One region of the Serratia rhizosphaerae genome, then DNA from elsewhere that is predicted to be linked to it. Evidence: predicted binding sites of a transcription regulator. Region 1 holds the regulator's gene; the other holds the start of a gene.
The links. Region 1 encodes ArgR, which controls arginine synthesis, uptake and breakdown. Its sites were predicted from a motif close to ANTGAATAAAAATACANT; they were not measured.

Region 1 (15,387 bases):
CATGGAGCAGTTGACCTCTACGGTTAAAATGAATGCGGAAAATGCCGAGCAGGCCAATCAACTGGCGCTCAGCGTATCTGATGTCGCCGATCGCGGCAGCGACGTGGTCAGTCAGGTCAAAGATAAAATGCTGGCGATCACCGACAGCTCCCGCCGCATCGCCGATATCATCAGCGTGATGGACGGCATCGCATTTCAAACCAACATTCTGGCGCTGAATGCGGCGGTTGAGGCGGCACGGGCGGGTGAGCAGGGGCGCGGCTTTGCCGTCGTCGCCGGCGAGGTACGCAATCTGGCGCAGCGCAGCGCGCAGTCGGCCAAGGAGATTAAAGGATTGATTGAAGCGTCGCAGGCGCGGGTGCAGGAAGGCGAGCAGATGGCGGAGTCGGCGGCGCAAACCATGAACGGCATTGCCGAGGAGGTCGGACGCGTTACGGCGCTGATGCGCGAAATCTCGGCGGCGACCCGCGAGCAGAGCGGCGGCATCGAGCAGGTGAATCTGGCGGTAGCGCAGATGGATCAGGTGGCGCAGCAGAATGCGGCGCTGGTGGAAGAATCCGCCGCCGCAACGCGCTCGCTGGAAGAGCAGGCCCAGTCATTGGCGCAGAGCATGGCGGCGTTCAAACTATAATACGATGACGGCGCAGCGTGCTGCGCCGCGGGGCCTGACGGTCCCGGCGTCGAAGGCGTTACTCGTCCGGATAGTCGGCGATAAAGCGTTCGGCGTCTTCTACCATCGATTTGGTGCCGACGAAGAATGGCGCGCGCTGGTGCAGTTTCTGCGGCGTGATATCCAGGATACGGGTTTTACCGTCGCTGGCTTTACCACCGGCCTGTTCGGCCAGAAACGCCATCGGGTTGCATTCATACAGCAGACGCAGCTTGCCTTGCGGGTGGCTGGCGGTGCTTGGGTAAATATAAATGCCGCCTTTCAGCAGGTTGCGGTGGAAGTCGGCAACCAGAGAACCGATATAGCGTGAGGTATAAGGGCGCTGCGTTGCTTCGTCCTGTTCCTGACAGTATTTGATGTATTTCTTCACGCCGAGAGGGAACTTGATGTAGTTGCCTTCGTTGATGGAATACATGTTGCCGGATTCCGGGAAGCGCACTTTCTCATGGGAGAGGCAGAACACGCCCAGCGAAGGATCGTAGGTAAAGGCATGGACGCCATAACCGGTGGTGTACACCAGCATGGTGGAAGAGCCGTAAACCACGTAACCGGCCGCGACCTGGGCGCTGCCCGGCTGCAGGAAGTCTTCTTCGGTCACCGGCGTGCCGATAGGGGTGATACGGCGATAGATGGAGAAGATCGTCCCGACGGAGACGTTAACATCGATGTTGGACGAGCCGTCCAACGGATCCATCAGCACTACATACTTGCCGTTTTCAGCACGGTCGCCGTCAAAGATGACGATCTCGTCTTCTTCTTCAGAAGCGATGCCCGCCACTTCGCCGCGCGCTTTCAGCGCTGCTTTCAGCTTTTCGTTCGCGTACAGGTCCAGTTTCATCTGAACTTCGCCCTGTACGTTGGAAACGCCGCTGGCGCCCAAAATATCCACCAGACCCGCTTTGTTGATGTCGCGGTGGATGATTTTTGCGCCCAGTTTGATGGCCGACAGCAGTGCGGTCAATTCGCCGGTGGCGTGAGAGAAGTCGTGTTGTTTCTCGACGATAAATTCGCCTAACGTTTTCATGACACAATCCCTGAATCTACGGATGGATAGCAGTTTTTAACAAACCGCCAACGTTTGTGCCAGCAGTGTAGCCCAAAGCGTCGCGCTATTCATAGGCAAATCCATTTCTTCTGGACGATTCTGAGCGTTAGAATAAGCGCACATTCGACGTACTCAAATGAGAAACCTATGCGCATTCACATTCTTGGCATCTGTGGCACCTTTATGGGCGGACTGGCGGTACTGGCCCGCTCGCTTGGACATGAGGTCACGGGGTCTGACGCTAACGTCTATCCACCGATGAGCACGCTGTTGGAAAAACAGGGGATCGCGCTGATCCAGGGGTACGATCCGGCACAGCTGGATCCCGCGCCGGATCTGGTGATCATCGGCAACGCCATGACGCGCGGCAACCCGTGCGTTGAGGCGGTGCTGGAGCAGAGTATTCCCTATGTATCCGGCCCGCAGTGGCTGCACGACTATGTGCTGCGCGATCGTTGGGTGCTGGCGGTGGCCGGCACCCACGGTAAAACCACCACCGCCGGTATGGCGGCCTGGATCCTGGAAGCCTGTGGTTATCAGCCCGGCTTTGTGATCGGCGGCGTACCCGGCAACTTTGACGTTTCCGCGCGCCTGGGCGGCAGCCCGTTCTTTGTGATTGAGGCCGATGAGTACGACAGCGCCTTCTTCGACAAGCGTTCCAAGTTTGTGCATTACAGCCCGCGTACGTTGGTCATGAACAATCTGGAGTTTGACCACGCGGATATTTTCGACGACCTGAAGGCCATCCAGAAACAGTTCCACCATCTGGTGCGCATCGTGCCGGGCCAGGGCAAAATTATTCTGCCGGACAATGACGCCAACCTGAAACAGGTGATGGCAATGGGCTGCTGGAGTGAGCAGGAACTGGCGGGCGAAGAGGGAACCTGGCGCGCCGAGAAGCTGACCACCGACGCCAGCCATTACGCCGTCTGGCTGAACGGCGAGAAAGTGGGCGAGGTCAACTGGTCGCTGGTGGGGGAACACAATATGCACAATGGCCTGATGGCGATTGCGGCGACCCGCCATGTCGGCGTCGCGCCGGCCGATGCCTGCCGTGCGCTGGGCGACTTTATCAATGCCCGCCGCCGTCTGGAACTGCGCGGCGAAGCCAACGGTGTGACGGTCTATGATGATTTTGCCCACCACCCGACGGCGATTCTGGCCACCCTGGCGGCGCTGCGAGGCAAGGTTGGTGGTACCGCGCGTATTCTGGCGGTGCTGGAACCGCGCTCCAACACCATGAAGATGGGCATCAGTAAAAACGATCTGGCTCCTGCCCTTGGCCGCGCCGATGAAGTGTTCCTGTATCAGCCGAATCATAATCCGTGGCAGGTGGCGGAAGTGGCGGAGGCCTGCGTACAGCCGGCCCACTGGAGCGCCGACGTGGATGCACTGGTGGAGATGGTGGTGAAAACCGCCCAGCCGGGCGATCACGTTCTGGTGATGAGTAACGGCGGTTTCGGCGGTATTCACGATAAACTGCTGGCGGCGCTGGCGCAGCGGACAAAGTAAACCTACAGGTCGATGCCGGCGTTATATGCTGATGATAAAAAGCCGCTTTGCGGCTTTTTTCTTGCCCATAAAAAAGCCCCCGCGAGCGGGGGCAATGGGGTTTCGTCGGATAGGACGACGAGGGGTTCTTCAGAGAATTCGCGTTAACGTCAGAACTCGGCAGTGGCATTGACGAGGATAATCAGCTCAGTCAACACGTCCCTGAATGGTTATTTATAGATTTCGGCCGTGGCGTGCCAGTTGCCGTTCTCACGGGCTTCAATAATGCGGTAGGCTTTGGCGCCCTGTTGGTCGGCCTTATCGGACAGCGCCTGGCGAACGTCTGACGGTGAACCGGCGACGCCGCTGGCGGTCACGGTGCCGACAGACTGCAGGGTGCTGGCCTGTTCATTGCTCACCAGCGTGGCGGCTGAAGCGCCAAAAGAGACGGCTGACAGCAGCGCCATCGCTGCAATCGAAAATTTCATGTTCATGATGGTAGTCCTTGATGCTAATCGGTAACGGCCTGGAAGGACGGGTTGTTTTTTTATTCTTGAAGACCGTTATGGGTATAGCGTTGCCAGAGATTTATTCGTCCGTTATCGGAGCGTTCTTGAGTACTTATTTGTAGATTTCTGCCGTGGCGTGGAAGTTGCCTTCATTACGCGCTTCAATCACGCGAAAAGCGGTGGCGCCTTTGGCATCGGCTTTATCAGACAGCGCCTGACGGATATCGGAAGGCGCTGCGGCAACGCCGCTGACGGTAATGGTGCCTGCCGGCTGCAGTTTTGCTGCCTGCTCCGTGTTAACGGATTGTGCTGCAAAAGCACCGAACGAAAGCATAGACAGCACGCCAAGAGTCACAACAGTAGTTTTAACTTTCATGATTTGACCTCGTAGAATTCTTTTATCAGTTCCTGTGAACTGTGATTCATGTCACGGAAATGAGTATACAGCTAGTAACCCGAAAAATTAATAGTTTGCTAACAGTTCCCTATGAAACTTTATCATTATGCTTACCATTTCTTATAACCCACAGGAATAAAAAGTGATTATAAAATGGTCTTTTGATGTTAATTTTCTGTAATATCAAGCAAGTGAGTGACTTTGTCGAAAAGTGCGGAATCGGTCATCTGTGGAAAAATGCAGTGATGAAATGTGGCGAATGATGACGTTGCCGGAGCGATCGTCGTTATTGGCGTGACAGCGAAAAAGTATGCAATAGCCGGGGAGGTTAGGAGGCATGCGTAATACGCGGCCGCAGACCGCGTATTACCGGGAAGTGATAATTACAGTTCCTGTTCGAACAGCGCCAGAATGGCTTCATACAGCTGGCGGGCGGTGAAGGCGCTGGCCGGCGTAACGAAGATGGTGTCATCACCGGCGATGGTGCCGAGGATGCCTTCTGATTTGCCCAGAGAGTCGAGCAGGCGGGCGATCAGCTGTGCTGCGCCAGGGCTGGTGTGGATGACCACCACGGCATCGTTGTGGTCAACGTCGAGCACCAGATTCTTCAGCGGGCTGGTGGTGGTGGGCACCCCCAGTTCGGCGGGAAGGCAGTACACCATCTCCATTTTGGCATTACGCGTGCGTACCGCGCCGAACTTGGTCAGCATGCGTGATACTTTGGATTGGTTAATGTTTTCGAAGCCTTCTTCTTGCAGCGCCAAAACGATCTCGCCTTGCGAACTGAATTTTTCTTCCTTCAATAACGCCTTGAACGCTTTGATCAGATCTTCCTGCTTTGCGGGATTACGCATTTTGCACCGTGGAATGTTGCCAATAGATGTCATTATTATGCATATAGATGAATTTTTATGCAATAAAACCAGGGGGTCGACCAGCAAAAAACGGCCGGAACGACGGGGAAAGGGCGTTATTTTAGCAAAATACGAGTGTCATGAATATGCCCTTTCTCACAGGATTCATCGGCGGAGAATGGTGAATAAAATGTTATTAAAATGATGTTGTTCTGATGTTGCGTAAGGGTGTAATGTAACGGCCGGTTAACTTGCGCGTGAATAACTTCGCACAATTTTCGATTACTGTGCGCTATGCCCTTCATGCACCAGTTATTTAATCTAAAATGTCCGCGATCACGGTTATTTTATTGCGTCAGTTCTCAATCCAATGCTTAAGTGATTGTTTTTAAGGCGCGATAACATAAGTTCCGTAACCCAGAATTCACGGCGCTTTTATATTTAAGATAATACAAGGAGTATAGGATGAAAGTTGCAGTTCTCGGCGCAGCTGGCGGTATTGGCCAGGCCCTTGCCCTTTTACTCAAGACCCAGCTACCTGCAGGTTCTGAACTCTCCCTCTACGACATTGCCCCCGTTACGCCAGGCGTTGCCGTTGACTTAAGCCACATCCCGACCGCCGTTACCATCAAAGGCTTCGGCGGCGAAGACGCCACGCCGGCGCTGCAGGGCGCCGATGTGGTGCTGATTTCCGCTGGCGTAGCACGCAAGCCGGGCATGGATCGTTCCGATCTGTTCAACGTTAACGCCGGCATCGTGCGTAACCTGATTGAACAAGTGGCGAAAACCTGCCCGAAAGCATGCATCGGTATTATCACCAACCCGGTGAACACCACCGTCGCCATTGCGGCGGAAGTGTTGAAGAAAGCGGGCGTGTACGACAAAAACAAACTGTTCGGCGTGACTTCGCTGGATATTATCCGTTCCAACACCTTCGTGGCTGAGCTGAAAGGCAAAAAGCCGGAAGAGCTGAACGTGCCGGTCATCGGCGGCCACTCTGGCGTAACCATTCTGCCTCTGCTGTCTCAGATTCCGGGCGTGAGCTTTACCGATCAGGAAGTGGCCGACCTGACCAAGCGTATTCAGAACGCGGGTACTGAAGTGGTTGAAGCCAAAGCCGGCGGCGGATCGGCTACGCTGTCCATGGGCCAGGCGGCGGCACGCTTTGGTCTGTCTCTGGTGCGTGCGCTGCAGGGTGAGCAGGGCATTGTCGAATGCGCCTATGTGGAAGGCGATGGCAAATACGCCCGCTTCTTCGCACAGCCGCTGCTGCTGGGTAAAAACGGCGTTGAAGAACGTAAAGACATCGGTACGCTAAGCGCCTTTGAGCAAAAAGCGCTGAGCGATATGCTGGACGTTCTGCATAAAGATATCGAGCTGGGCGAGACGTTTATCAACAACTGATTGACCCCACCGCGTGATACAAAGGCCGCCGGCGTGTTCCCGGCGGTTTTTTTATGCCCTGACGTCAGGATTTTATCCGACTCTTGCGGTCCAGCAAACGCCGGGTTTCGGGATCAAAATAGCGACTTGGCCAGATCTCCGAAGGGTGAACGTTCAGCGCCTCGGCGATCAGCCACTCGCCTTTCGGCCAGGGGCGGGACAGGGCGTTCGCCAGGGTTGAGGAACTGAGTCCGGCGCTGCGCGATACTGCTGCCAGTGTCGTACCCTTCTTACGTAGTGCTGCAATGACATCGGCAGGATGCCAATCTTCACTCCTTGAATTCATGTTGATCTTCCTTTTTTGATTAGCCAAAGTGACGTTAGTGGTATAACTAACGCGTTCGTATTAATCGTTTGTACAACACGAATCGGTTATACGGAAACAAGAATACCATTATTTTTCTAAAAACAACCTTTGTTTTCCAAAAATAATGGTGATGCATAATCTTCAGAGACGATGGCTATGAAAAGTGAGTGGTTTTCTGCCAAGGAATTGACTGGCATTGCGGGGTTGCCTTCCTCGCCACAGGGAATTAACCAGATGGCGCGTCGGGAAAAATGGGTGAGTCAGCGTCGGAAAGGCATACAGGGCAAAGCGGTGGAATACCATATCGACAGCCTGCCGCCAGGTGTGCGCAATGCTTTGATGTTGAAGGAGGACTCTGCAGGCTATACTGCTGAAAGACAGGATCCGCTGGCGGTATGGAACGCCTATTTTCACCATATGTCGGACGACGAAAGGGAGCGGATACTGGCGTTTTTGCTGCGTGAGGGCATTGGCGGACTGCTGGCGCTTATCGCCGAAGGTCGTCAACGATAAGCGCCGGTAAAGCGCCCGGAAAAGATTAAGAAATAATTTCTTAAAATTCGCGCTGCACTGCCAGGTGCGCCAGTCCTTCCAGCGCGGTGCGGTATTCTGACGGCGGCAGCGCTTCCAGCGCGCTGATGGCTTTGTCGGCTTCCTCTTCCGCGCGTTGGCGGGTGTAGACCAGCGAGCCGCACTGTTCCATCGCCGCCAGCACCGGTTCCAGCAGATGACGGCCGTTGCCTTGTTCAATGGCGCCGCGAATCATTGCCGTCTGCTCCGGGCTGCCGTTATGCATGGCGTGCAGCAACGGCAGCGTAGGTTTGCCTTCATTCAGGTCATCGCCGGTGTTTTTGCCCAGCGTGCTGCCGTCGGCGCTGTAATCCAGCAGATCGTCAATCAGTTGGAAAGCGGTGCCGAGATAGCGGCCATAATCCTGCAGCGCCTGCTCCTGCTCCGGCGTGGCGCCGGACAAGATGGCGGAAGATTGCGCTGCCGCTTCAAACAGACGCGCCGTCTTGCTGTAGATCACCCGCATATAGCTCTCTTCACTGATATCCGGATCGTTGACGTTCATTAACTGCAGCACTTCACCTTCGGCGATCACGTTGACCGCTTCCGACATCAGCGCCAGCACGCGCAATGATTCCAGACTGGTCATCATCTGGAAGGCGCGGGTATAAATGAAGTCGCCGACCAGCACGCTGGCGGCGTTGCCGAACGCGGCGTTGGCGGTCGCCTTGCCGCGGCGCATATCGGATTCATCAACCACATCGTCATGCAGCAGGGTCGCGGTGTGGATAAACTCAATCAGCGCGGCGATGGTAATGTGCTTGTCACCCTCCGACTGCAGCGCCCGGGCAGCCAGGACGGCGATCATCGGCCGGATGCGTTTACCGCCACCGCTGATAATGTAATAGCCAAGCTGATTGATGAGCGTGACTTCGGAATTCAACTGTTCGAGAATTGTTGCATTCACTGCCGCCATATCTTGCGCGGTTAACTCAATAATTTGATCTAGGTTCATTGTATTGTTTTCAGCTGTGTTTCTCTTCACCGCGATGAGAACGCTGCTCACATCGGTACATGGCGGTAACTGTGCCTATGATTGTACTTGAAAAACGGCTTAGATAAACGCCACGAAAGAAACTGTGCTTTTTTTCTTCTTTTTTCTACTTCAGTCGAGATTCTGCTCTTGTCATGTGCTGTATTTTTGCGTAGAATTCGCGCCCTATTGTGAATATTTATAGCGCGCTCTGTACTAATCATCGAGCACGCGGAAAGCGGAGTTTTATATGTACGCGGTTTTCCAAAGTGGTGGTAAACAACACCGAGTAAGCGAAGGTCAGACCGTTCGCTTGGAAAAGCTGGACATCGCAACTGGTGAAGCGGTTGAGTTTGACCAGATTCTGATGATCGCTAATGGCGAAGATATCAAAATCGGCGTTCCTTTCGTCGATGGCGGCAAGATCAAAGCTGAAGTCGTTGCACACGGTCGTGGCGAGAAAATTAAAATCGTTAAGTTTCGTCGTCGTAAACACCACCGTAAGCAGCAGGGCCACCGTCAGTGGTTCACTGACGTTAAAATCACCGGCATCAGCGCTTAAGTTAGGAGAGCGGATTAATGGCACACAAAAAGGCTGGCGGCTCGACTCGTAACGGTCGCGATTCAGAAGCTAAACGTCTGGGCGTAAAACGCTTTGGCGGCGAAGCAGTACTGGCAGGCAGCATCATCGTTCGTCAACGTGGCACCAAGTTCCACGCGGGCACCAACGTAGGCTGTGGCAAAGACCACACTCTGTTTGCTTTGAAAGACGGTAAAGTCAAATTCGAAGTTAAAGGCCCGAGCAATCGTAAATTCATCAGCATCGAAGCTGAATAATTTTTCGAGCCTTAATAAATAGATGTAAGCCCTGCAATTCGTTGCGGGGCTTTTTACATTTATAGCCAACCTATTTTAAACCTTGGCTATTCAGGAATGACAGCGCGCAGGCAGATGACGCATGGAAACAAAACAGCAGGTCGGGGTCGGTATTTCTCTGGCGTTAACCACGGCGGTTTGCTGGGGTGCGTTGCCGATAGCCATGAAAGAAGTCCTACAGGTGATGACGCCGTTTACCATCGTCTGGTATCGCTTTACCATTGCGGCGATCGGGTTGGGCATTATTCTGACGCTGCGCGGCCGTTTGCCGCCGGTGAAAATTTTTCGCCAGCCGCGTTGGCTGTTGCTGTTGGCGATCGCCACCGCCGGGCTGCTGGGGAACTTTGTGTTTTTCAGCTCCTCGCTGCAGTACCTTAGCCCGACGGCTTCACAGGTTATCGGCCAGCTATCGCCGGTAGGCATGATGTTCGCCAGCGTGCTTATCCTGAAAGAGCGGATGCGCATTACCCAGGTGATTGGCGCGTTGATGCTGATTTGCGGGCTGATGCTGTTTTTCAACATCAGCCTGGTTGAGATTTTTACCCGCCTGACGGATTACACCCTGGGGGTGCTGTTGGGCGTCTGTGCCGCGACGGTGTGGGTCACCTACGGCCTGGCACAAAAGGTCTTGCTACGCCGGCTGGCGTCGCCGCAGATCCTGGTAATGTTGTACACTTTATGTGCAGTTGCATTATTCCCCTTGGCGCAGCCGGGGATGATTTTTCAGCTGAGCGGCTGGCAACTGGCCTGCCTGCTGTTTTGTGGTGCGAATACGCTGATTGGCTATGGCGCGCTGGCAGAGGCGATGGCGCGTTGGCAGGCGGCGCAGGTGAGCGCGTTAGTAACGCTGACGCCGCTGTTTACCCTGTTGTTTTCAGATTTATTGGCGTTGGCATGGCCGCAGATGTTTGCCGCCCCGACGTTGAATGTCGTCGGTTACGTGGGTGCTTTTGTGGTGGTTGCGGGCGCAATGTTTTCCGCAATTGGTCACCGGTGGTGGCCGCGACGGGCAGAAAACCTCCTGGTTGCTCCTATCAAGCAGCCCGGTGAATGATTTACGGAGACGGAAAATGAAGTTTGTAGATGAAGCAGCGATATTGGTCGTTGCAGGTGACGGTGGTAATGGTTGCGTCAGCTTCCGTCGCGAAAAATATATCCCGAACGGCGGCCCGGATGGCGGCGACGGCGGCGACGGCGGCGATGTCTACCTGCTGGCGGACGAAAACCTGAACACGCTGATCGATTATCGCTTTGAGAAGTCCTTCCGTGCGGAACGCGGTCAGAACGGCCAGAGCCGTGACTGTACCGGCAAACGCGGTAAAGACATCGTGATCAAAGTGCCGGTCGGCACCCGGGTGAAAGATCAGGGCACCGGCGAGATCCTCGGCGATATGACGCGCCATCAGCAGCGCCTGATGGTAGCGAAGGGCGGCTGGCACGGCCTGGGCAACACCCGCTTCAAATCCTCGGTCAACCGTGCCCCGCGCCAGAAAACCAACGGTACGCCGGGTGAAGCGCGCGATGTCCTGCTGGAGCTGATGCTGCTGGCGGATGTCGGCATGCTCGGCCTGCCGAACGCGGGCAAATCCACCTTTATCCGCGCGGTATCTGCCGCCAAGCCGAAAGTGGCGGACTACCCGTTCACCACGCTGGTGCCAAGTCTGGGCGTGGTGCGTATGGACAGCGAACAGAGCTTCGTGGTGGCGGATATTCCAGGGCTGATTGAAGGTGCCTCGGAAGGCGCCGGCCTGGGCATTCGTTTCCTGAAGCACCTGGAGCGTTGCCGCGTGCTGCTGCACCTGGTGGATATCGATCCGATTGACCAGACCGATCCGGTAGAAAACGCCCGTGTGATTATCAACGAGCTGAATCAGTACAGTGAAAATCTGGCGCATAAGCCGCGCTGGCTGGTGTTCAACAAAGTTGACCTGCTGGGTGAAGAAGCCTCTGCTGAACGCGCCAAGGCGATTGTTGACGCGCTGGGGTGGGAAGATAAGTACTACATGATCTCTGCGGCCAGCCATCTTGGCGTCAAAGAGCTGTGCTGGGATGTGATGAACTTCATCAACAGCCAGCCGAAAGCGATGGCTCTCGAAGAGAGCGCACCGGAAAAGGTCGAGTTTATGTGGGACGATTACCACCGTAAACAGCTGGCGGAAGTAGAAGCCGAAGCCGACGACGACTGGGATGATGACTGGGATGAAGATGACGACGAAGGCGTCGAAATCATTTACCAGAAATAATCATCGCTACAGCTATCAGGCCCCGCACTGCGGGGCCTTTTTTATGGCTTCAGCGGGTTGGCGGGCAGCCAGCAGCGTGCGTTAAGACCGCTGGCGTCCTGGCGGTTTTCCAGCGTCAGGCGGCCCTGGTGCAGTTGGATGATGCGGATGACGATATTCAGCCCCAGCCCGCTGCCGCCATAGCGCTGGTCCATTCTTCTGAAAGCTTGGGTCAACTCTCCGGCCATCTCTTGCTTAATGCCCGGTCCCTCATCGATCACCTGCAGCCGGTGGCCGCCGTTTTGCACATCAAGGCTGATGAGAATAGCGCTGCCCGGCGGGCCGTAGCGGTGGGCATTTTCCACCAGATTACGCAGCAGCAGGCGAAGTAATACCGGATCGCCATGGGTGACGGCCTCCGTCGGGAGTTGCCACACCAGCCGTTGATTGCGCCGTTGTGCCAGTTCTTCCAGCTCCTCGCGCAGCGGTGTGATGACATCCGCGATCCAGTCGAAACGTTGATAGTGGCCGCCGGCAAACTTCTGTCCGGCGCGCGACAGCATCAACAATTGTTCGACGGTATGCATCAGTTGGTCGATGCGCGCGATCAGCGGGGTGCTTGCCCGCACGCCCTGCTGTTCCATCAACTCCAGATGCAAACGAATGCCGGCCAGCGGCGTACGCAGCTCGTGAGCCGCGTCGGCGGTAAACAGCCGCTCCTGCTGAATGGTGTTATTGAGCCGCGAAAACAGCTGATTGAGCGCGGTGGTGACCGCCATCACTTCCCGGCTGTCGTTATTGACCGGCAGCGGTGACAGGTTGTCGGCGGAACGCTTTTCCAGCCGGTTCTGCAGCTGATTAAGCGGGCGGATGATCCAGCTGATGGCCCAGAACGAGGCGATCAGCGTGACAATCATCATAATCAGCGACGGCGCCAGCAATGAAGCGATCGCCTCGGCGATTTCACCGTCGACCTTTTCGGTGCGCACCTGAGCCGACAGGGTTTCATCGACCAGAAAACCGATCTGTTCCCGGCTTTCATGCCATAGCCACAGCGCGCTGATCAACTGGGTGACCAGCAGAATAAGCGCCAACATCAGCAACAGGCGGCGCCGCATGCTGATCATGGCAACGGCTCCAGACGGTAGCCGATGCCGCGTACCGTGCGGATGCGATCCTTGCCCAGCTTGCGGCGCAGGTTATGGACGTGCACTTCGAGGGTGTTGGAGCCGAGATCGTCATTCCAGGCGTATAAATCCTGTTGCAGCAGTTCACGGTTTACCGTCTGGCCGGCGCGCATAATCAGCCGCGACAGAATGGCAAACTCTTTTGGCGTGACGTCGATAGGCTGCTGTTGCAGGTAAACCTGCTGGCTGGAGAGATTGAGCGTGAGATCGTCCTGTTGTAGCAGGTTGTCGCTGTGGCCCTGATAACGACGGATGAGCGCCCTGACGCGCGCCAGCAGCTCAACCAGCGCAAAGGGCTTAACCAGGTAGTCATCGGCACCGGCGTCCAGCCCGTCGACGCGGTCTTCCAGCGCGTCGCGGGCGGTGAGAATCAACACCGGCAGGTCTATCTGCCGGCGGCGCCACTGTCGCAACAGCGCGCCGCCATCAACGTCGGGCAGGCCGAGATCGAGAATAACCATGCTGTACTGGCTGGTGTCGATCAGCGTATTGGCCTGCGCCGCCGACAGGGCGCAGTCGCAGGCGTAACCCTCGGCGGCCATCGCCATGGCCAGCCCCTGTTGTAACAGCTCATCGTCTTCGACAATCAATAGCTTCACGTCGGGGCTCCCGGTAACTGGTTACTCAGTTATTCTGATAGATATCCCGATACAGCCGGCTTTCGAAACGCACCAGCGGGATCCGGCGCTGACGCTGATCTTCCGGCGGTACGGCGTAACCTGACAGATACTGCACAAACGCCATACGCTGACCGCTGGCGGTGGTGATAAAGCCTGCCAGATTATAGACGCCCTGTAGCGCGCCGGTTTTCGCCGAGACTTTACCGTCCACGCCGGCCTCATGCAGGCCGCCACGGTAACGCAGCGTGCCGTCATAGCCGGCCAGCGGCAGCATGGAGATAAAGTCCAGCTCGTTGTCATGCTGAGCGATATATTGCAGCGCCTGCATCATGGTTGCCGGCGCCAGCAGGTTATGGCGCGACAGGCCGGAGCCGTCCACCACGATGCTGTTACCCAGATCGACCCCGGCTTTCTGACGCAGCACCTGACGGACTGCATCAGCGCCTGCGCGCCAGGTGCCCGGCACGCCAAAGCGCTCGTGGCCGATGGTGCGAAATACGGTATCGGCGATCATATTGTCGGACTTTTTCAGCATCACTTTCAGCAGATCGTGCAGCGGTGCCGACTGGGTGCGGGCAATCACCGTGCCGCTCATGCCCGGCTGTGTCTGGCGCTTCAGGTGGCCGTCAATCTGGATGCCGGCCTGGGTCAGCTCATCTTTCAGAATAGCGCCGGCATAGCTGGCCCCGTCCTGAATGGCGAACGCCAGCGGCAGCGGTTCGCTGCGCTGCGTCAGGCACCCGGTCAGGGTAAAGCGGTTCAGCTCGCCCGGCACCACGTCCAGCTCGCAATATTGGGCATCCGGCGAGCCTTTGGCCAGCGTGCGCACCTGGCTGAACATATTGACCGGGTAATAGGAGGCGACGCGGATAAAGGCGATATCGCCCGGTTTGGCCGCGCCGTAGAGCGACACCGAGAAGCAGTTGCGATCGACAATCGCCGCCGCCGGCGGGGCGCTGAAGCACTGCGTCATATCGTTCCACGGCCAGCCGGGCGCCTTGTCGTGGCTGGCGAAGACCGAAGTATCGACCAGCACGTCGCCGCTAATCTGCTTTACGCCCTGTTTCTTCAGTTCGGCGACCATATTGCGCAGGTTTTGGCGCTTAAAGGTCGGATCGCCGCCGAAACGGGCGATCAGATTGCCGCGCAGTACGCCATCGTCAATCTTGCCCTGGCTTTCCAGCGTGGTGGTAAAGCGATAGTCTGGGCCGAGCTGTAACAGGGCCGCCAGCGCGGTCAGCACCTTCTGGGTGCTGGCGGGCAACGCCATCTGCTGCGCGTGGTAATCAATCGTCGGCGTGCTGGCGCCGATTTTTTGAACCATCAGGGCAAGGTTGGCTCCATCAGGCAAATATTGTGTGTAATCTTCAACCGGGGCGGCATTTACATTCAAAACAAATGCGCACGCCAATGCACTGACAATTCGTGAAAAACGCATAATCTCTGGCTAACTGCTGGGTAACGTGCCGTCATACTACGGCGCATTCAGGGAAAAAGTAAACGATGACCCTTAAGGAACTCTACGCTAAAATGCGTATCAAAATGCAAAATCGATCCTGACTTGGAAGAATTTTCCGAGTTAGGGCTCTTTTGTTTGTCGCCTGGAGGCGGCTGGCGATAGCCATCCGTGTTTTCATACGAATACGTCAGGATGACGGCTATTTGAACAGGAAAGATTTAGAGGTAGTGAAATTATGCAACAGATTCCGATGACCCTGTTTGGCGCTGAAAAATTGCGCGAAGAACTGGAATATTTGAAAAGCGTTCGCCGTCCGAAAATCATTGCGGACATCGCGGAAGCGCGTGAACACGGCGACCTGAAAGAAAATGCGGAGTACCACGCGGCGCGTGAGCAGCAGGGGTTCTGTGAAGGACGTATTCAGGAAATTGAAGCCAAGCTGTCGAACGCGCAGGTGATCGACGTCACCAAAATGCCGAACAATGGCCGGGTGATTTTCGGCGCGACGGTATCGGTGCTGAACCTGGATACCGAGGATGAAGTGACCTACCGCATCGTGGGTGACGATGAGGCCGATTTCAAGAAAAATCTGATTTCGGTAAATTCCCCGATGGCGCGTGGTTTAATCGGTAAAGAACAAGATGACGTCGTGGTGATTAAAACGCCGGGCGGCGATGTGGAATACGAAATCCTGAAGGTTGAATACCTCTGATTGACGGCGTTTGTTCATAAGTTAATCAGGTTTTTGTAAAGAAAGGAAAAAG
Region 2 (15,387 bases), 600 kb from region 1:
CAGCGGCATGTCGGCGATCCATCTGGTGACCACCGTGCTGCTGCAGCCCGGCGACCTGCTGGTGGCGCCGCATGACTGCTACGGCGGCAGCTACCGGTTGTTCGACAGCCTGAGCAAGCGCGGCGCCTACCGGGTGCTGTTTGTCGATCAGGGCGATGAAGCGGCGCTGCAGCAGGCGCTGGCGCAGAAGCCGAAGCTGGTGCTGATCGAAACGCCGAGCAATCCGCTGCTGCGCGTGGTGGATATTGCCGCCATCTGCGACGCGGCGCATGCGGCCGGCGCGCTGACGGTGGTGGACAACACCTTCCTGAGCCCGGCATTGCAGCAGCCTATCGCCCTGGGGGCGGATCTGGTGGTGCACTCCTGCACCAAATACCTCAACGGCCACTCGGACGTTGTTGCCGGCGCGGTGATCGCCAAAGACGCCGACCTGGCGGTGGAGCTGGCATGGTGGGCGAACAATATCGGCGTCACCGGCGGCGCATTCGACAGCTACCTGCTGCTGCGCGGTATGCGCACGCTGGCGCCGCGTATCAGGGCGGCACAGGAGAATGCCACCGCCATTATTCGTTATTTACAGCAGCAACCCTTGGTGAAAAAGCTGTATCATCCTTCCCTGCCGGAAAACCCGGGTCATGATATTGCGCGCCGGCAGCAACGCGGCTTTGGCGCGATGCTCAGTTTTGAGCTGGATGGCGATGAGGCGGCGCTGCGTCGTTTCCTGTCGGCGCTGCGTTTGTTTACGCTGGCGGAATCGCTGGGCGGGGTGGAGAGCCTGATCTCGCATACGGCGACCATGACCCACGCCGGCATGGCGGCGGAGGCGCGGGCGGCTGCGGGGATTTCCGACAGCCTGCTGCGTATTTCCGTGGGTATTGAAGACAGTGACGATTTGATTGCCGATCTGGAACACGCCTTCCAGGCGGCGGCAACGAGGTAAGCATGAATGCAATTGCGGTAGCAGGACCGGTCAGCGGACGTCAACTGCACAAATTCGGCGGCAGCAGCCTGGCCGATGTGAAATGTTATTTGCGGGTGGCCGGGATTATGGCGGAGTACAGCCAACCGGGCGATCTGATGGTGGTCTCTGCGGCGGGCAGCACCACCAACCAACTGATTAGCTGGCTGAAGCTCAGCCAGAGCGATCGCCTTTCTGCACATCAGGTACAGCAAACGCTGCGCCGTTATCACAGCGAGCTGATCGGCGGTTTGCTGCCGCCTACGGCTGCTGACCCGCTGATTGCCGAGTTTACGCGCGATCTGGAGCGGCTGGCGGTATTGCTGGACGGTCAGGTTGATGACGTTACCTATGCCGAAGTGGTCGGCCACGGCGAGGTGTGGTCGGCGCGCCTGATGGCTGCAGTGCTTAATCAGCAGGATATTCAGGCGGCCTGGCTGGACGCGCGCGATTTCCTGCGCGCCGAGCGCGCCGCACAGCCGCAGGTGGATGAAGGCCGATCTTATCCGCTGTTGCAGCAGCTGATGGCGCAGCATCCGGGCAAACGGCTGGTGGTGACCGGCTTTATTTCGCGCAACGACGCGGGTGAAACCGTGCTGCTTGGGCGTAACGGCAGTGACTATTCGGCCACGCAGATCGGCGCCTTGGCCGGCGCGGAGCGCGTGACCATCTGGAGCGACGTCGCCGGGGTGTACAGCGCCGATCCGCGCAAGGTGAAAGACGCCTGCCTGCTGCCGCTGCTGCGGCTGGACGAAGCCAGCGAGCTGGCGCGCCTGGCGGCGCCGGTGCTGCATACCCGCACCCTGCAGCCGGTTTCCGGCAGCGATATCGATCTGCAACTGCGCTGCAGCTATCAGCCTGAGCAGGGGTCGACCCGGATTGAGCGGGTGCTGGCTTCCGGCACCGGCGCGAAGATTGTCACCAGCCATGATGACGTCTGTCTGGTTGAGCTGACGGTAGCGCCGCAGCATGATTTCAAGCTGGCGCAAAAAGAACTGGAATTGGTGCTGAAGCGCGCGCAGGTCAAGCCGCTGTCTACCGGCCTGCACCCGGATCGCAACCTGATTCAGCTGTGTTACACCTCGGAGGTGGCCGACAGCGCGCTGCGCATGCTGCAGGACGCCGGTCTGCCGGGAGATGTACAGTTGCGACAGGGGCTGGCGCTGGTGGCGCTGGTCGGCGCCGGCGTGTGCAAGAATCCGTTGCACAGCCATCGTTTCTATCAGCAGCTGAAGGACCAGCCGGTCGAGTTTATCTGGCAGGCGGAAGACGGCATCAGCCTGGTGGCGGTACTGCGTCAGGGGCCGACCGCGTCGCTGATCCAGGGGCTGCACCAAAGTCTGTTCCGGGCGGAAAAGCGCATTGGTCTGGTGCTGTTCGGCAAAGGCAATATCGGCTCCCGCTGGCTGGAGCTGTTCGCCCGCGAGCAGAAGAACCTGTCCGCCCGCAGCGGTTTCGAGTTCACGTTGGCCGGAGTGGTGGACAGCCGCCGCAGCCTGCTGAATTACGACGGCCTCGATGCCAGCCGGGCGCTGGCCTTCTTTGAAGAAGAGGCGCAGGAGCTGGATGAAGAATCGCTGTTCCTGTGGATGCGCGCGCATCCGTTCGACGATCTGGTGGTGCTGGACGTGACCGCCAGCGAAGATCTGGCGCAGCAGTATCTGGATTTCGCCAGCTACGGTTTCCACGTGATCAGCGCCAATAAACTGGCGGGCGCCTCCTGCGGCAGTAATTACCGCCAGATTCGCGACGCCTTCGCCAAAACCGGCCGTCACTGGCTGTACAATGCCACCGTCGGCGCCGGCCTGCCGGTCAACCATGCGGTGCGCGATCTGCGTGACAGCGGCGACGGTATTCTGGCGATCAGCGGTATCTTCTCCGGCACGTTGTCGTGGCTGTTCCTGCAGTTTGACGGCACCGTTCCCTTCACCGAGCTGGTGGATCAGGCGTGGCAGCAGGGGCTGACCGAACCGGACCCGCGCGTTGATCTATCCGGACAGGACGTGATGCGCAAGCTGGTGATTCTGGCGCGTGAAGCCGGCTACGATCTCGAACCGAATCAGGTACGGGTGGAGTCGCTGGTGCCGAGCGGCACTGAGCAAGACTCGGTCGATCAGTTCTTCGAGAACGGCGAGGCGCTGAATCAGCAGATGCTGCAGCGCTTTGAGGCCGCCAGCGAGATGGGACTGGTGCTGCGTCACGTGGCGCGTTTCGATGCCAACGGTAAGGCGCGCGTCGGCGTGGAGGCCGTGCGTCCGGAGCATCCGCTGGCCGCGCTGCTGCCGTGCGATAACGTCTTTGCGATTGAAAGCCGCTGGTACCGCGATAATCCGCTGGTGATTCGCGGGCCGGGCGCAGGGCGCGATGTGACCGCCGGTGCGATCCAGTCCGATCTCAACCGGCTGGCGCAGCTGCTGTAATTTTTTCAGGTTACTGAATGCCGACGGGGCGCTGCTTGCAGCGCCCCGTTTGTTTTTTTAGCCGCGGCTAACATGAAATTCTCGCCGGTGGCGATGAGGATTAATCATCGTATTACCCTCACTTTTCTGTTGACTCTTTCACCAACATCCGGCATTTTCAATCTAGACGTCTAAACGTATAGACGCTTATTAAAATGAGATAACACCGCGATCGACAAGAGGCAGACAGGTATGAGTTTTTTTCACGCAAACCAGCGGGAAGCGCTGAACCAGAGCCTGGCCGAATTAAACGGTCAGATTAACGTATCGTTTGAGTTCTTTCCGCCGCGCACCAGCGAAATGGAAGAGACTCTGTGGCAGTCGATCGATCGTCTGAGCAGCCTGAAACCTCAATTCGTCTCGGTCACCTACGGCGCCAATTCTGGCGAACGCGATCGCACCCACGGCATCATCAAGGGGATTAAGGACCGCACCGGCCTCGATGCCGCACCACACCTGACCTGTATTGACGCCTCACGTGAACAGCTGAGCGCGATCGCCAGCGATTACTGGAACAACGGTATCCGTCATATCGTGGCGCTGCGCGGCGATCTGCCGCCGGGCAGCGGCAAGCCGGAGATGTACGCAACCGATCTGGTGGCGCTGCTGAAGGATGTCGGCGATTTCGATATTTCGGTGGCGGCTTATCCGGAAGTGCACCCGGAGGCGAAAAGCGCGCAGGCCGACCTGATCAACCTGAAGCGTAAGATTGACGCCGGCGCCAACCGTGCGATTACCCAATTCTTCTTTGACGTGGAAAGTTACCTGCGTTTTCGCGACCGCTGCGTCGCCACCGGCATTGACGTTGAAATCGTGCCGGGCATCCTGCCGGTGTCCAACTTCAAGCAGCTGCAGCGCTTCGCCACCATGACCAACGTGCGGGTGCCGAGCTGGATGACCAGCATGTTCGCCGGGTTGGATGACGATCCGGAAACGCGCAAGATGGTGGGGGCCAATATTGCGATGGATATGGTGAAAATCCTCAGCCGCGAAGGAGTAAAAGATTTCCACTTCTATACCCTGAACCGCGCCGAGATGAGCTATGCGATTTGCCATACGCTGGGCGTGCGGCCAATAGCGGCGGCCTGATAGATAGATGAACGATGCAAAAAAGCGCTGTATAAACAGCGCTTTTTTTATCTCGGAAGGAAAGACGAGGAAAGGAGGTGCCATCGCACCTCCTGCTTGCCAACTTAGCCGGTATTGCGCATCCCGGCGGCGACGCCGGCGATGGTGACCATTAATGCCTGCTCGACGCGTGCGTCTTGCTGGCCGTTTTCCTCTTGCTGACGTGAGCGGTGCAGCAGCTCCGCCTGCAGAACGTTCAGCGGATCGGTATAGACGTTGCGCAGTGCGATGGATTCGGCGATCCACGGCAGGTCTTCCATCAGGTTGTCATCGTTGGCGATGGCCAATACCACTTTGATGTCGCTTTCCAACTGCTCACGCAGCTGTTTGCCCAGCGGCCACAGTGACTCATCCACCAGGCGCTGATCGTAGTATTCCGCCAGCCACAGGTCGGCCTTGGCGAACACCATTTCCAGCATGGCGATGCGGGTGGAGAAGAACGGCCAGTCGCGGCACATCGTTGCCAGCTGCTCCTGCTTGCCGGCCTTCACCGCTTCCTGCAGACCGGCGCCGGCGCCCAGCCAGGCTGGCAGCATCAGGCGGTTCTGCGTCCAGGCGAAGATCCACGGAATGGCGCGCAGGCTTTCCACGCCGCCGTTCGGCCGGCGTTTGGCCGGGCGCGAGCCCAGCGGCAGTTTACCCAGCTCCAGTTCCGGCGTGGCAGCGCGGAAGTAGGGCACAAACTCCGGGTTTTCGCGCACGTAGCCGCGATACATCTGGCATGAAGTGTCGGATAGCTCGTCCATCAGGGTGCGCCACTCTTTCTTCGGTTCCGGCGGCGGCAGCAGGTTGGCTTCCAGAATGGCGCCGGTATACAGCGCCAGGCTGCTGATGGTGACTTCCGGCAGGCCGAACTTGAAGCGGATCATCTCCCCCTGTTCGGTGACGCGCAGCCCGCCTTTCAGGCTGCCGGGCGGCTGTGACAGCAGCGCCGCATGGGCCGGCGCGCCACCGCGGCCGATTGAGCCGCCGCGGCCGTGGAACAGCGTCAGCGCGACGCCGGCTTTTTCGCAGGTTTTGATCAGCGCATCCTGCGCACGGTACTGCGCCCAGGAGGCGGCCATCACGCCGGCGTCTTTCGCCGAATCGGAATAGCCAATCATCACCATTTGCTTGCCCTGGATAAAGCCGCGGTACCAGTCGATATTCAGCAACTGGGTCATCACGTCGTCGGCGTTGTTCAGATCGTCCAGGGTTTCGAACAGCGGCGCCACCGGCAGAGCGAACGGGCAGCCGGCCTCTTTGAGCAGCAGGTGCACCGCCAGCACGTCAGACGGCGTACGCGCCATGGAGATCACATAGGCGGCGATGGATCCCTGCGGCGCTTCGGCGATCACCCGGCAGGTTTCCAGCACTTCCTGCGTATTTTCACTCGGTTGCCACTGCAGCGGCACCAGCGGACGCTTGGAGTTCAGCTCGCGGATCAGGAACGCCTGTTTATCCGCTTCTGACCAGCTCTCATAATCGCCCAGGCCCAGATAGCGCGTCAGTTCGGCGATGGCTTCGGTGTGGCGGGTGCTCTCCTGACGTACGTCGATGCGCACCAGCGGCACGCCGAAGCAGCGCACGCGGCGCAGGGTATCGAGCAGCTGGCCGTTGGCGATGATGCCCATGCCGCAGGCGACCAACGACTGATAGCAGGCGAACAGCGGTTCCCACAGCTGCTCGTTACTTACCAGCAGGTCGTGTGGCTTCAGCATGCGTTCGCCTTTCAGGCGGCCTTCCAGATAGGTCTGCGAACCGATCAACTGGCTGCGCAGGCGCTTCATGATCTCACGGTATGGCTCCTGCACCGACTCGCCGCCGGCCAGCTCGCGCAGTTCCGGCGTACATTCGGTCATCGACAGTTCCGAGACCAGCACCTGAATATCGCGGGTGAACAGGTCGCAGGCTTTCCAGCGGCTCAACAGCAGCACGTGGCGGGTGATTTCTGCGGTGACGTTCGGGTTGCCGTCACGGTCGCCGCCCATCCAGGAGGTAAAGCGTACCGGTACGGCCTCCACCGGCAGACGGTAGTCGATGGCGTTTTCCAGCTGTTCGTTAAATTCGCGCAGGAAGGCCGGCACGCCTTCCCACAGGCTGTTCTCCACCACCGCAAAACCCCACTTGGCTTCATCGATCGGCGAAGGGCGGTTTTTACGGATTTCATCGGTGTGCCATGACTGCGCCACCAGCTGACGCAGACGGCGCATGATTTTGTTGCGCTCGTAGTCGGCCAGATCGTTGTGGTCCAGCTGGCTGAGGCAGGTATTCACTTCGACCAGTTTGTGGATCAGGGTGCGGCGGGTGATTTCCGTCGGGTGGGCGGTGAGCACCAGCTCGATGGAGAGTTGATCCACGGCATCGCACAGCTCTTTGTTACTGAGTTTTTTGCCTTTCAGGCGGCTGAACAGCTGCGCCATTGCTTCCGGATTGCTGGCGGCCTCGCCGTGCGGCGAAATGCTGTGATACTGCTCGGCCACGTTGGTTAAATTGAGGAATTGGCTGAAAGCGCGCGCTACGGGCAGCAGCTCATCGTTGGACAGGTTTTGCAGCGTAGTGAGCAGTTCCTGACGATGCGCCTCATTGCCTGCGCGTGAAGATTTGGAAAGTTTACGGATGGTTTCAACACGATCGAGAATATGCTCGCCCAGCGCTTCTTTAATGGTTTCGCCGAGCAATTTGCCGAGCATACTGACATTACTTCGCATTGCCGAATATTGTTCGTTCATATAACCCCTGACCCAATCTGTACGTATTTGCATACCTTTCATGTGCGGGATGTATCTGTTTTGGCTGTTGTCCCTGATGCCTGGATACCACCCCGGGTGCATTTAGGTATCTGTTGTAAGTAAATTTCACGTGTCAGGCAAAGGAAGCCTGTTTTATCGCACCACGTGTCTGTCCAATGGTTAATTGACACTATTTTCAGCAAAAAAACATCAAAATCATCGTTTTTTCTGAAATTTAATTACAGCCTGCGGCTTATCAGTCTGGCTAATTACGCACGGGCTTACGCCTTTCAGCAAGGGGCATGATAGGTCATTGCCCCTATGATTTCGTTGGTTTATTGATGGCAGAAGTGATCGACCAGCTGGCCGATCAGCGTGCGGGTTGGTTCAATAAAGGCGGTATCAATGTATTCATCCGGCTGGTGCGCCTGGTTGATGGAGCCGGGGCCCAGCACCAGCGTCGGGCACACTTCCTGGACGAACGGCGCTTCGGTGCAGTAGTTAACCACCTCAGTGCGTGAGCCCAGCAGCTGCTCGATCACTGCCACCAGATGGTGATCGGTCGGGCACTCGTAGCCGGGGATCGGCGGATGCAGTTCATCAATGCTCAGCCGGCCCGGCCAGCGTTCGCTGACCGGCGCCAGCGCGCTGTGCATCAGCTCATTAATATTCTCCAGCGTCATGCCCGGCAGCGGACGGATATCCAGATGCAGTTCACAACAGGCGCAAATACGGTTTGCCGCATCGCCGCCATGAATATGCCCGAAGTTCATCGTCGGATACGGCACGGCAAACGCCGGATTGTTATAGCGTTCCTGCAGGGTGTTACGCAGTTCCATCAGATGGCCGATCGATTCATGCATCAGATCGATGGCGTTAACACCGCGCGCCGGATCGCTCGAGTGGCCGGACTGGCCGGTGATGCGGATGGCGTTGGAGAGGTGGCCTTTATGCGCGCGCACCGGGCGTAACGACGTCGGTTCGCCGATGATGGCGAAATCCGGGCGGATGGCGGTTGAGGCGGCAAAATAGCGTGCGCCGGCCATCGTCGTTTCTTCATCCGCCGTGGCCAGGATATACAGCGGCTTGGTCAGTTTGCTGGCGTCGATATCGCGCACCGCATCCAGAATAAATGCAAAGAAACCTTTCATATCCGCCGTGCCGAGACCGTACAGCTTATTGTCATGTTCGGTCAGAGTGAACGGATCGCGCGTCCAGCGTCCTTCATCATAAGGTACGGTGTCGGTGTGGCCGGCAAGCAGCAGGCCGCCGCTGCCTTCACCGATGCTGGCCAGCAGGTTGAATTTGTTGCGGGTGTCCGGCACCGGTTGTACGTCGACGCGGAAGCCTAAATCGCTAAACCAGCCGGCCAGAAAATTGATTAACGCTTCATTACTCTGATCGAGAGCGCCATCGGTGGCGCTGATCGACGGGGTGGCGATCAGCGCCCGGTACAGCTCAATAAATGGAGGTAATTTCATCTTCACTGTTGACAGCCTTTGGTTAGGGTAGTATCAATATTCATGCATTTATTTTGAATAAAAATACAGTAAACTAAAGCGTAACGGAACCCGAGGACCGGATGTTTATAAAAACATCAACGCTCAATCACGTGGGTGAACGACGCAACAACGCGGTCGAGCCCTGTTACCGGGGTCGCAAGCGACCACTTGGCAAGTTTAGAAGGTGAAAGGCCACATGTTGAACACGCTGATCGTTGGTGCCAGCGGCTATGCCGGAGCGGAGCTCACGGCGTACCTGAATCGCCACCCACATATGAACATAACCGCTTTAGCGGTTTCAGCGCAAAGTGCAGATGCAGGAAAATTGCTTTCCGACCTGCATCCTCAGTTGAAAGGCATCGTTGATTTACCGCTGCAGCCGCTGACGGACGTGGCGCAAGCGGCGCAGGGCATCGACGTGGTGTTCCTCGCCACCGCCCATGAAGTCAGCCATGACATTGCGCCGGCGTTTCTGGACGCCGGCTGTGTGGTGTTTGATCTATCCGGCGCCTTCCGGGTGCAGGATGCGGCGTTTTATCAGCAGTATTACGGGTTTGAGCATCAGCATGCCGGCTGGCTGGAGCAGGTGGTGTACGGGCTGGCCGAGTGGCAGAGCGAAAAAATCAAAACGGCGCAGCTGATCGCGGTGCCGGGCTGCTACCCGACCGCCGCTCAGCTGGCGCTAAAACCGCTGATCGACGGCCAGTTGCTGAACCTGACGCAGTGGCCGGTGATTAACGCCACCAGCGGCGTCAGCGGCGCCGGACGCAAGGCCAGCGTCACCACCAGCTTTTGCGAAGTGAGCCTGCAGCCGTATGGCATTTTCACCCACCGGCATCAGCCGGAAATCGCCGCGCATCTCGGCGCACCGGTGATCTTCACCCCGCATTTGGGCAACTTCCCGCGCGGCATTCTGGAAACCATCACCTGTCGGCTGCAGCCCGGCGTGAGCGCTGAGGATATCGCCGCCGCCTATCATGCCGCCTATGACGACAAGCCGCTGGTGCGGCTGTACGAACAGGGCGTGCCAGCGCTGAAGGCGGTGGTGGGGCTGCCGTTCTGCGATATCGGCTTTGCCGTGCAGGGTGAGCACCTGATCGTCGTAGCGGTGGAAGATAACCTGTTAAAAGGCGCGGCCGCTCAGGCGGTGCAGTGCCTGAATATTCGCTTTGGGTTCCCTGAAACCCAATCATTACTTTAAGTCCGCGTGAGTAAATAACGATGAATCCGTTAATTATCAAGTTAGGTGGCGTGTTATTAGACAGTGAAGAAGCGCTGGAGCGTCTGTTTACCGCGCTGGACAGCTATCGCGCCCAGTATCAGCGTCCGCTGGTGATCGTGCACGGCGGCGGCTGCGTGGTGGATGAGCTGATGAAGCAGCTGTCTTTGCCGGTGGTGAAGAAAAACGGCCTGCGGGTCACGCCCGCTGAACAGATCGACATTATTACCGGCGCGCTGGCGGGCACGGCCAATAAAACCCTGCTGGCCTGGGCGGTTAAGCACCAAATCAACGCGGTCGGCCTGAGCCTGGCGGACGGCAACAGCGTTGCGGTTACGCAGCTCGATCCGGAGCTGGGCCACGTGGGCAACGCGCAGCCGGGGTCGCCGGCACTGCTGCAAACCCTGCTGGGCGCGGGTTATCTGCCGGTTGTCAGCTCCATCGGCATTACCGCCGGCGGCGAGCTGATGAATGTCAATGCCGACCAGGCCGCGACGGCGCTGGCCGCCACGCTGGGCGCCGACCTGATCCTGCTGTCGGACGTCAGCGGCATTCTGGACGGCAAGGGCCAGCGCATTGCCGAAATGACGGCGCAAAAAGCGGAGCAGCTTATCGAACAGGGCATCATCACCGATGGTATGGTGGTGAAGGTTAACGCGGCGTTGGACGCTGCCCGCACCCTTGGCCGCCCGGTCGATATCGCCAGCTGGCGCAATGCGGAAAAATTACCGGCGCTGTTCAACGGTGAATCAATCGGCACCCGGATTCTTGCTTAACTTCAGATTTGAAATAGGAATAAGACAATGCAAAACCAAAATATCAAAAAAATCGTGCTGGCTTACTCCGGCGGCCTGGATACTTCTGCCATCATTCCGTGGCTGAAAGAGAACTACGGCGGCTGTGAAGTGGTGGCGTTTGTGGCGGATATCGGCCAGGATCGCAGCGATCTGGAAGGGGTGGAGAAAAAGGCGCTGCAGTCCGGCGCCTCCGAGTGTCACGTGGTCGACCTGCGTGAAGAGTTCATCCGTGATTATGTCTATCCGGTGCTGCAGACCGGCGCATTGTATGAAGGCACCTACCTGCTCGGCACCTCCATGGCGCGTCCGATTATCGCCAAGGCGCAGGTTGAGCTGGCGCTGAAGGTTGGCGCCGACGCGCTGTGCCACGGCGCAACCGGTAAAGGCAACGATCAGGTGCGTTTCGAAACCACCTACACGGCGCTGGCGCCGCAGCTGAAAGTGGTGGCGCCTTGGCGTGAGTGGAACCTGCGTTCCCGTGAAGCGCTGCTGGACTACCTGAAAGAGCGTAATATTCCGACTACCGCGTCGCTGGAAAAAATCTACAGCCGTGATGAAAACGCCTGGCATATTTCCACCGAAGGCGGCGTGCTGGAAAGCCCGTGGAATGCGCCTAACAAAGATTGCTGGGTATGGACCGTCGATCCGCTGGAAGCGCCGGATCGGCCGGAGCAGGTCACCATCCGCGTAGAAAAAGGCCGGGTGGTGGCGGTGAACGGTGAAACACTGACGCCGTACCAGTGCCTGGAAAAACTGAACGAACTGGGCGCCAAGCACGGCGTGGGGCGGATCGATATCGTCGAGAACCGTCTGGTCGGCATCAAATCCCGCGGCTGCTATGAAACACCGGGAGGCACCATCATGGTTGCGGCGCTGCGCGGCGTCGAGCAGCTGGTGCTGGATCGCGACAGCTTCAAATGGCGCGAGCAGTTAGGGCTGGAAATGTCCTACGTGGTTTATGACGGCCGCTGGTTCGCACCGCTGCGTCGTTCGATCCAGGCTTCTGCCGAAGCGCTGGCGGAAGAGGTGAACGGTGAAGTGGTGCTGCAGCTGTATAAAGGCCAGGTGACGGCGGTTCAGAAAAAATCGGCCAACAGCCTGTATTCAGAAGAGTTCGCCACCTTTGGCGAAGACGAAGTTTACGACCACAGCCATGCCGGCGGCTTTATCCGCCTGTTCTCTCTGTCTTCACGTATCCGTGCGTTGAACGAACAGAAGTAAGGTCAGCGGTTGTGAGTTTGTCGGGGCGCAGCAGCATGCTGCGCCCCTGATGTTCTGAGCGAATGCATAAAAAAATTCAGGAGCAGATTATGGCACTTTGGGGCGGGCGGTTCAGTCAGGCGGCGGATCAGCGGTTCAAACACTTAAACGACTCACTGCGTTTCGATTACCGTCTGGCGGAGCAGGATATTGTCGGCTCTGTCGCCTGGTCGAAAGCGCTGGCGACCGTCAATGTACTGACGGCGCAGGAGCAGCAGCAGCTGGAACAGGCGTTGAACGCCTTGTTGACGGAAGTTCAGGCCGATCCGCTGGCGATCGTGCAGAGCGATGCGGAAGATATCCACAGTTGGGTGGAGCAAAAGCTGATTGAGAAAGTCGGCGATCTGGGTAAAAAGCTGCACACCGGGCGGAGCCGTAACGATCAGGTGGCGACCGATCTGAAGCTATGGTGCAAACAGCAGGTCGGCGATCTGCTGACGGCGATCGTCCAGCTGCAGCAGGCGCTGGTGGAAACTGCCGAAGCCAACCAGGATGCGGTGATGCCGGGGTATACCCACCTGCAGCGCGCACAGCCGGTGACATTCGCTCACTGGTGCCTGGCGTATGTAGAAATGCTGGCCCGTGACGAGAGCCGCCTGCAGGATACGCTGAAACGGCTGGATGTCAGCCCGCTTGGCTGCGGCGCACTGGCGGGGACCGCCTATCCTATCGATCGCGAACAGCTGGCCGGCTGGCTGGGTTTTGCTTCCGCCACCCGCAACAGCCTGGACAGCGTTTCCGACCGTGACCACGTGCTGGAACTGCTGTCCAACGCTTCAATCAGCATGGTGCACCTGTCGCGCTTTGCCGAAGACCTGATCTTCTTTAACAGCGGCGAAGCGGACTTTATTGAGCTTTCCGACCGTGTGACGTCCGGTTCGTCGCTGATGCCGCAGAAGAAAAACCCGGACGCGCTGGAGCTGATCCGCGGTAAATGCGGCCGTGTGCAGGGCGCATTGACCGGCATGATGATGACGTTAAAAGGCCTGCCGTTGGCGTATAACAAAGACATGCAGGAAGACAAAGAAGGGCTGTTCGACGCGCTCGACACCTGGATGGACTGCCTGCAGATGGCGGCGCTGGTGCTGGACGGTATTCAGGTGAAACGTCCGCGCTGTCAGGAAGCGGCGGAGCAGGGCTATGCCAATGCCACCGAACTGGCGGATTACCTGGTTGCCAAAGGCGTGCCTTTCCGTGAGGCGCACCATATCGTCGGTGAGGCGGTGGTCGAGGCCATTCGTCAGGGCAAGGCGCTGGAAGCGTTGCCGCTGGCCGATTTGCAGCAGTTCAGCAGCGTGATTGGCGATGACGTCTATCCGGTGCTGTCGCTGCAGTCCTGCCTTGATAAACGCGCGGCGAAAGGCGGCGTATCGCCGCAGCAGGTCGCCAGCGCCATTGCCGCCGCCAAGCAACGGCTGGCATAACGCTCAGGGCCAGTGAACAACGTAAAGGCGCGGCATGATGCTGCGCCTTTTGCGTTTTTCAGCCGGCGAGCCGGGCGCACAGGTAGCGATTCAGGCTGACGCAAATGCGTCCAGGCCCCGCAGAATAAAAAAGGCGGGCCACTTTACCGGCCCGCCCAATGTTTACCTGGGTTTGTTATTAATCGTTAATCAGACTGACAGGAATTTTTCCAGATCGTCGCTGCCGCCGATATGACGGCCGCCGATAAATACCTGCGGCACGGTGGCGCGGCCGCTGACGGCGCGCAGGCTGACGGTGGTCGCGTCCTGGCCCAGAACGATCTCTTCATACTGCATGCCGCGCTCTTGCAGCATCTGTTTGGCTTTGGCGCAGAACGGACAGCCCGGCTTGGTGAACACGGTGATGGACTCCTGCACTTTGAACTCCGGCGCCAGGTATTTCAGCATGGTGTCGGCGTCAGACACTTCAAACGGGTCGCCCGGTTTGTTGGGTTCCACGAACATTTTTTCGACCACGCCGTTGCGCACCAGCATGGAGTAGCGCCATGAACGCGGGCCGAAGCCGAGCTCGGCTTTCTCAACCAGCATATTCATGCCTTTGGTGAATTCGCCGTTGCCGTCCGGCACGAAGGTAATATTTTCGGCGTGCTGGTCCGCCTTCCAGGCGTTCATCACGAAGGTGTCGTTGACGGAAACGCACAGGATGCTGTCGACACCGTGCTGCTTAAACACGCTGAACAGCTCGTTATAGCGTGGCAGATGGCTGGAAGAGCAGGTCGGGGTAAAGGCGCCCGGCAGGGAAAACACGACCACGGTCTTGTCTTTAAACAGATCGCTGGTGGTGACGTCGACCCATTGGTCGCCTTGGCGGGTGTGGAACGTAACCTGAGGGACTTTTTTGCCTTCTTGGCTGGTAAACATAGAGTAACCCCTTCATAAGATAAAATAATTTTTCTTTGCTGACGTAATGTCGCTTCGTTGATGAACATTATTCACGTCGGGGCTTGATAGTTCTAATCACTCATTGCTATCTTATCTATCGCCACGGTCTATCGTGGCATGGAGGGAAACAATGAATATTCGTGATTTAGAGTACCTGGTCGCCTTGGCCGAGCACCGCCACTTCCGGCGCGCTGCCGATTCATGCCATGTCAGCCAGCCCACGCTTAGCGGCCAGATCCGCAAACTGGAAGATGAACTGGGCGTGATGCTGCTGGAACGCACCAGCCGCAAAGTGCTGTTTACTCAGGCGGGTTTGCTGCTGGTGGAACAGGCGCGAACCGTACTGCGTGAAGTCAAGGTGTTAAAGGAAATGGCCAGCCAGCAGGGGGAAACCATGTCCGGGCCGCTGCATATCGGTCTGATCCCGACGGTGGGGCCTTACCTGCTGCCGCAGATTATCCCGACGCTGCATAAGTCCTTCCCGAAGCTGGAAATGTATCTGCACGAAGCACAAACTCAGCAGTTGTTGGCCCAGCTCGACAGCGGCAAGCTGGACTGCGCGATTCTGGCGTTGGTCAAAGAGACCGAGGCCTTTATTGAAGTGCCGCTGTTTGACGAACCGATGAAGCTGGCGGTCTATTCCGATCATCCGTGGGCGCAGCGTGATCGCGTCGCGATGCCGGATCTGTCAGGGGAAAAGTTGCTGATGCTGGAAGACGGCCACTGCCTGCGCGATCAGGCGATGGGCTTCTGCTTCCAGGCCGGTGCGGATGAGGATACCCATTTCCGCGCCACCAGTCTGGAGACGTTGCGCAATATGGTGGCCGCCGGCAGCGGGATTACGCTGCTGCCTTCACTGGCGGTGCCGCCGGAACGCGAGCGTGACGGCGTGTGCTATCTGGATTGCTATAAACCGGAGCCGAAACGCACCATTGCGCTGGTGTATCGCCCCGGCTCCCCGCTGCGCAGTCGTTATGAACAGCTGGC

Region 2: the regulator ArgR is predicted to act here: its motif matches at 8,790-8,807, upstream of argC (N-acetyl-gamma-glutamyl-phosphate reductase).

The regions. Positions count from the first base shown of each region.
Region 1 is NZ_CP041764.1:1,685,556-1,700,942, reverse strand. It holds gene FO014_RS08020 (methyl-accepting chemotaxis protein) at 1-631, shown strand, start outside; gene fbp (class 1 fructose-bisphosphatase) at 690-1,694, opposite strand; gene mpl (UDP-N-acetylmuramate:L-alanyl-gamma-D-glutamyl-meso-diaminopimelate ligase) at 1,863-3,227, shown strand; gene yhcN (peroxide/acid stress response protein YhcN) at 3,437-3,700, opposite strand; gene yhcN (peroxide/acid stress response protein YhcN) at 3,828-4,091, opposite strand; gene argR (transcriptional regulator ArgR) at 4,496-4,966, opposite strand; gene mdh (malate dehydrogenase) at 5,432-6,370, shown strand; gene FO014_RS07985 (helix-turn-helix domain-containing protein) at 6,435-6,695, opposite strand; gene FO014_RS07980 (DNA-binding protein) at 6,873-7,229, shown strand; gene ispB (octaprenyl diphosphate synthase) at 7,270-8,241, opposite strand; gene rplU (50S ribosomal protein L21) at 8,510-8,821, shown strand; gene rpmA (50S ribosomal protein L27) at 8,839-9,096, shown strand; gene FO014_RS07960 (DMT family transporter) at 9,218-10,189, shown strand; gene cgtA (Obg family GTPase CgtA) at 10,206-11,378, shown strand; gene pmrB (two-component system sensor histidine kinase PmrB) at 11,420-12,484, opposite strand; gene pmrA (two-component system response regulator PmrA) at 12,481-13,143, opposite strand; gene dacB (serine-type D-Ala-D-Ala carboxypeptidase) at 13,169-14,602, opposite strand; gene greA (transcription elongation factor GreA) at 14,859-15,335, shown strand.
Region 2 is NZ_CP041764.1:2,287,582-2,302,968, forward strand. It holds gene metB (cystathionine gamma-synthase) at 1-940, shown strand, start outside; gene FO014_RS10650 (bifunctional aspartate kinase/homoserine dehydrogenase II) at 943-3,378, shown strand; gene metF (methylenetetrahydrofolate reductase) at 3,610-4,506, shown strand; gene ppc (phosphoenolpyruvate carboxylase) at 4,611-7,256, opposite strand; gene argE (acetylornithine deacetylase) at 7,592-8,737, opposite strand; gene argC (N-acetyl-gamma-glutamyl-phosphate reductase) at 8,955-9,959, shown strand; gene argB (acetylglutamate kinase) at 9,980-10,753, shown strand; gene FO014_RS10680 (argininosuccinate synthase) at 10,781-11,995, shown strand; gene argH (argininosuccinate lyase) at 12,085-13,458, shown strand; gene FO014_RS10690 (glutathione peroxidase) at 13,648-14,379, opposite strand; gene oxyR (DNA-binding transcriptional regulator OxyR) at 14,531-15,387, shown strand, end outside.